DNA from 2 places in the Solibacillus sp. FSL W7-1436 genome. Region 2 is predicted to be linked to the other one. Evidence: riboswitches for the same ligand, from Rfam matches in the RefSeq annotation. Region 2 holds a riboswitch; the other holds the start of a gene.
The links. Region 2 has a riboswitch for FMN ahead of MKX73_RS13200 (ECF transporter S component). Riboswitches for the same ligand answer to the same signal wherever they lie in the genome.
Positions count from the first base shown of each region.

Region 1: linked by a shared signal. The riboswitch ahead of ribE (riboflavin synthase) and the one ahead of MKX73_RS13200 (ECF transporter S component) in region 2 are both predicted to bind FMN.

Region 1 covers NZ_JBBOWV010000001.1:3,401,081-3,404,342, reverse strand. Annotated here, with positions in the region: gene MKX73_RS16800 (transcription initiation factor TFIIIB) at 161-364, opposite strand; gene MKX73_RS16795 (VC0807 family protein) at 387-1,070, opposite strand; FMN riboswitch at 1,436-1,572, shown strand; FMN riboswitch at 1,672-1,805, shown strand; gene ribE (riboflavin synthase) at 1,926-2,561, shown strand; gene ribB (3,4-dihydroxy-2-butanone-4-phosphate synthase) at 2,576-3,187, shown strand; gene ribH (6,7-dimethyl-8-ribityllumazine synthase) at 3,203-3,262, shown strand, end outside.
Region 2 covers NZ_JBBOWV010000001.1:2,691,919-2,695,180, forward strand. Annotated here, with positions in the region: gene MKX73_RS13195 (hypothetical protein) at 1-807, shown strand, start outside; FMN riboswitch at 912-1,086, shown strand; gene MKX73_RS13200 (ECF transporter S component) at 1,330-1,905, shown strand; gene brnQ (branched-chain amino acid transport system II carrier protein) at 2,084-3,262, shown strand, end outside.

The DNA of each region.
Region 1 (3,262 bases), 710 kb from region 2:
AGGTGCTAAAATCAGTCCCGAATTGGCTAATAAGTACGTCATCTAGTCTAAAATCTCCTGCCATAGTGCTAAAATAAATGAATTTCTTCTAATAAAAGCACTCATTAAAAAAGTGCGAAAAGCCGCTATTCCAACCGTTCGCACCATCATCCATATCCTGTTAAAAAGTCCCTTTAAATTTCTCTGGCTTTACAACATAGCCCTCAATAATAAACCCGCAATCGGTACAAATGATATATTCGATATTGCTTCCCAAACTCATTTTATTAACAGGTGCCATGACACTGTACCCGCTATGTTTGCCTCTGCCTAAATCCGTGCTACCGCATTTTGGACACTCTTTTTTATTTGCAATGTTAGTCATTTCCATCACCCTTTCACAAGATTTACTCCGCTACAACTTCAGATTCCGGAAGCTTTTCATCATTCTTTTCCTGTATTCGGTTCGTATATTTTTGTACAATGACATTGATGTAAAAGAACATTCCCATTACAATTCCGGAGAATACCCAACTTGCTGCTCGTTTATAAATCAGCATATCACCATAGCTGTCAATTCCGTATTTTCGTAGCAAAAAGACTGTAATTCCCGCCATGACAAGCCCTCGAATTATGAATACAATCTGAATGAGCTGAAACCATCCAAAAATCCCTTTTTGAAAAAATAATGCCTTGCTGTCCTTTCGTGCATAGCCCTGCAAATAAGCAAAATCAACTGCAACATACAAAGGAAAAGGTTTTTTTATAATCAATAAAATGATATAGAAAAATGTATAAATAAGACCTAAATAAACATTGTTCCAAATCATTTGTTCCGCGGAACCCGACAACAGATCAACCGTTGTACCTATAAGCATCGAACCTAAAATAAACAAGCCCGTCACATTGAATTGCCGATCTTTTGCAAAGCGGTAAACCGTATAAATGATTCCGGGAACAGTGGACAGCAGCATTGCGGCATAGTCACCAAAAGGCTCTCGTCCAAATTTCCATATCGCATATGGTAAAGCTGCATAAAACAATAGTTCCAGAAAGATAAAGTATTTATTCGACTGTGAATTATTCGCCATAAAAGCCTCCATTATCATTAACGCTTAATGATTCTTTATAGGGTGTAAAAGGTGTTTTGAGTATTTATATTACTGAAGATTATCCGACACTATATTGCTGATTTTAATAACTTGAAAGAAGCTATCAAGCAAATAATGAGATTTTAACGGATAATTTCTAATCATAGTACAGCCCGCAATTTACTCCTTTCTTTTTTATGTAATATTCTGTATATTATTCTACGGATTTCCTTTTGCAAAGTTTCAAATTTTTTTAATTTTATAGACGTCAGAGGTAAAAAGGTTGATGGAATAAAAAGTGAGTAGGGGCTAAAATACTATTAGCTTTTTAATGTATTTATGTTACAATAATTTTCAAATAAAATAATTTCCTTCGGGGTCGGGTGAAATTCCCAATCGACGGTGATGAGTTTATCTCTAAGCCCGTGAGCCACTTTTTGTGTGCAGGATTTTGGTGCAAATCCAAAGCCGACAGTTATAGTCTGGATGGGAGAAGGAATAGCAGCACATTTTTAAAAGTTGATTTTAAATGTGATTTTTTGCTATACACTTTTCCTGTCGCGCCTTGTGACGGGATTTTTTTATTTCCACTGAAAATAATATTTTCCTTCGGGGTCGGGTGAAATTCCCAATCGACGGTGATGAGTTTATCTCTAAGCCCGTGAGCCACTTTGTGTGCAGGATTTGGTGCGAGTCCAAAGCCGACAGTTATAGTCTGGATGGGAGAAGGAAGCAATGTCAGCAGTTTTTTGAAAAATACATTCAAAAAGCTTATTTGATGATGCTCAATTTTCCTCTCATCGAACTCCGACTTCAATCGGGGTTCTTTTTTATTATTAAAAAGAGGTGAGCAGGATGTTTACAGGAATCATTGAAGAACTTGGTACGGTTGAATCGATCAGCCAGTCCACACAAGCGATGGAACTAGCCATTCGCGCAAGCAAAATTTTAGAGGATGTCCAACTCGGGGACAGCATTGCCGTTAATGGTGTCTGTCTGACAGTGAAGCAATTCTCAAAAGCAGTATTTTTGGCAGATGTGATGCCGGAAACCGTCAAAGCAACGAGTCTCCAGCAATTAGCGGCAGGTATGCCTGTCAATCTGGAACGGGCAATGTCGGCAAATGGTCGTTTCGGCGGACATATTGTTTCAGGTCATGTTGATGGAACTGCAACAATTCAGCGTAAGAGACCTGTCGCAAATGCAGTTTATATTGATCTGGCAATGGAAAAGCATCTGATTGCAGAATGTATTAAAAAGGGCTCCATTACAGTTGACGGCACGAGTTTAACCATTTTTGATGTAACAGACACATTCATTACCATTTCCTTAATCCCGCATACGTATGATCAGACTGTATTAGGCTATAAAAAGCCGGGAGATGTTGTGAACATTGAAACAGATTTAATCGGAAAATATGTAAAAAAACATTTACAAAATCAAACGGAAAGTACGATTACGATGGACTTTTTGCAACGTACAGGATTTTAAAGGAGTGGTGACAAATGAATACAATTGAAGAAGCAATTCAGGCATTGAAAAACGGCGAGATTATCATTGTGTCAGATGACGAAAACCGTGAAAATGAAGGAGATTTTCTAGTTTTAGGAGAATTCGCTACACCGGAAAATGTTAATTTCATGGCACTTTACGGAAGAGGATTGATTTGTACGCCCATTTCTTCTGCAATTGCAGAAAGGCTTTCTCTTCATCCAATGGTGCAAAGCAATACCGATACATATCAAACGGCTTTTACGATTAGTATCGATCATATCGAGACAACAACAGGTATAAGTGCATATGAGCGTTCTAAAACGATGCTGGCATTACTGGACCCAGCAACAGAACCGGAGCATTTTCATCGCCCGGGCCATGTATTCCCGCTTATTGCTAAACAGGGAGGCGTGGTGGAACGCCGCGGACATACGGAAGCAGGCGTTGATCTGGCGAAGCTATGCGGTTCGAATGAAGTCGCAGTCATCTGTGAAATTATGAACGAAGACGGTTCAATGGCCCGCATGCCGCAGCTCGAAATGCTTGCACAAAAACATAACCTGAAATTTATTACAATCGAAGACTTAGTTCAATATATAAAATTAACTGCCGTATCGGTATAAAAAGGAGCAATTAAAATGGGAAAAACATTTGAAGCACAATTAGTGGGAACAGATTTAAAAATCGGAATTGTCGTT
Region 2 (3,262 bases):
GACAACACATTATTTGCGATTGGCCTTGCAGGGGATGATGCGGAAAGTGTACCTGTAAGCATATTGATTCCAAATGAAATTGTTGCCGAAAAAACGGGTACAGAAAATCCGACGAAGCTGGAACTTTATAACACATTCAGTCCGCTGCTTGACGAACAGTCTCTCGGATTTAATGAATATCATCCTTACAAAGGTGAATTGCATGAGGAAGGGAACAGGCTTGTTCATACACTGCCGGAGGATCACCAGTATGATGCGGGAACAGCTTCCTTATCAAATTACCTCGGTTCCCTTGTCGATACTTTCAGCGATGCATATATGGACGTGCAAATTGAAAACAAGGCCGGAAAGCCGATTTACTTTGACCATGTCGGCGATGTGGATGAACCGTTTCTCTTAAACGATGAGAACGCGCAATATAATTATTTTATGTATCAGATGCGGGATGGGGCGGTCTATTTAAGTCCGAATTTCCGAATGAGCTTTAAAGATGTGCAGGAAGCAGTCAAAAATATGACGGTGGAAGCGAATGATATATACAGAACAGTTATATTGCCGGGTGTCTATTTAAAAGTTGAAGACGCTGAGTCGATCGTTACGATTACATTTGAAGAACCTTTAAACTTGGAGGATTATGAACCTGCCCAAGCAATGCGAATGATTGAAGGGCTGATAATGACAGCGGCAAGTTTCGAAAAACAGGTTCAATTTGAAAATATTGTTCAGGAACAATGGGGCGGTTTTGACTTCACTAAACCAGTAGAGAAGCCGGTTGCGGCAAACCGGATCCACTATGAATTTCAATAATTCAAATAATTTTACTAGGAATTGTAAGCAATGGGCTTTACAATTCCTTTTTTTTATATATAATAATAGTTATAGCAAGGTAATTGCTACATAATTTCATATTGATTCATCTTCGGGGCAGGGTGTAACTCCCGACCGGCGGTAATTAAAGTTATAACTTCTGACCATTTACTTGGAGGATGTTATGTCGAACTTTTCGAGCCCGCGAGCCACTTTTTGTGTGCAGGATTTGGTGCGATTCCAAAGCCGACAGTATAGTCTGGATGGGAGAAGGTGAAGGTACGGTCGTCATTTTTTGAAAATGCCGTGCTTTGCAGTACTTATTTTGAAATTCCTTATTTGTTAACGGAATATCTTTCGGTTACAAAAATCAGGAATAGCTGCAAATGCACAGATAGACCCTTTATTTAAGTGTGCCTATTTCTCCCTTATGCTCTATTTTAGCATAGGGGTTTTTTCATGAAATGATTTGATACGTCCTTTCTTCTTGCGAGATGGAATCAGCAAAGAGGAGAGATTTATATGCAAAAAAGAAGTTTGAAGTTACGAACATTCGTAACGATCGCAATGCTGAGTGGGGTTTCATTTGTACTGATGTTGTTAAACTTCCCACTACCATGGTTCCCGGTATTTTTACAAATTGATTTCAGTGATGTGCCAGCATTGATTGCGGCAATTACGATGGGACCTGTTGCGGGTATCCTGGTTGAATTGGTTAAAAATGTGCTTGACTGGATTTACACAGGGGCTCCTGAAGGAATTCCGGTAGGACATATGGCTAACTTCGCTACAGGTGTATTATTCATTTTACCGGCTTACTATATTTATAGAAAATTCCCTTCTGCAAAAGGGTTAATGACAGGCTTGGTTGTATCAACAGTTGTAATGTCACTTGGAATGGCGGCATTAAACTACGTGGCGTTCTTACCGCTGTACACGTATTTACTAGGCTTCGAATATAATATGTACGAAACGATCGTGTTGGGTATTTTACCGTTTAATATTGTTAAAGGGATTATGATGTTTGTTGTTGTGACGATGCTTTACCGTACAATGCGTGTTTGGATTGAAAATCAGCGCAGACAATATTCCGCTTAAATTAAATAATAAATGATGGAGCGATGTCATAAAAGTGATAACTTTATGACATCGCTCCTTTTATATTTACTATTACTATTGTCATTCTGTTATAGTGCTGATATGATATTGTACATTGTTAAGAAAATTTGGACGTTTCATTATAACACCATGAAATGACATCTTAGGAGAGAATATGATGGACAAGAAAATACCATTTTCAACCTATGCAGTGATCGGAACGATGCTGTTTGGGATGTTTTTTGGAGCAGGAAATTTAATATTTCCGATTCAGATGGGGCAATTGGCAGGGACGAACTATTGGTTTGCGCTAATTGGCTTTTTAGTTACGGCAATTGGTTTGCCGTTTTTAGGAATTCTGGCAATCGGATTGTCGGGTAGTAATGGATTGCGTGATTTGGCAAGTAAAGTACATCCAATGTTTGGTTTGTTTTTTGCATTGGCGCTTTACTTGACGATCGGACCATTTTTTGCAATCCCGCGTACAGCAACAGTACCGTTTGTTGTTGGATTTGAACCGTTTATCGATCCTTCGCAGACGACATTGTGGCTTGCGGTGTTCAGTTTTATATTCTTCGCGGTTGTTTTTTACTTTTCGTTAAATCCGGCGAAAATAATGGACATTATCGGCAAGTACCTAACGCCGGCATTTTTAATCTTTTTATTTGTATTAATCGGAATTAGTCTGTTTTCTCCGATGGGGAAATTCGTTGAACCTGCCGGAACCTATATTAGCGAGTCGTTTATGACAGGTTTTAAAGAAGGCTATAATACGATGGATGCGCTTGCTTCTCTTGCGTTCGGTATTGTTGTCATCAATGCGATAAAGCGGACGGGGATTACAGATAAGAAGGAAATTGCAAAAGCGACTTGGAAATCAGGTATTTTTGCAATGGCACTGATGATGCTGATATACGGGCTGATTGCTTATATGGGGGCATCAAGTGTAACGGCAATAGGAACATTTGATAATGGAGGACAAATTTTTGCTGCAGTAGCTGATCATTACTTCGGTTCATACGGCGCAATTTTGTTGGCGATTATTATTGTCCTTGCCTGTTTGAAAACGAGTATCGGGCTCATCACTTCATGCAGTGAATTTTTCCATGAAGTGTTTCCGAAAGTCAGTTATAAAACATTTGTAGTGGCGCTATGTGTTGTATCGTTTATCATTGCGAACTTTGGGTTAACGAATATTATTACATATGCAATTCCAGTATTGATGTTCCTTTACCCGCTGGCAATTGTGTTAATTATACTGGCGCTTGCAGGACCGCTATTTAACTACAAAAAGCCTGTATTTGCGGGGGCAATTTTACTCGTATTCTTTATTAGTATAATTGATGGGTATAATGCG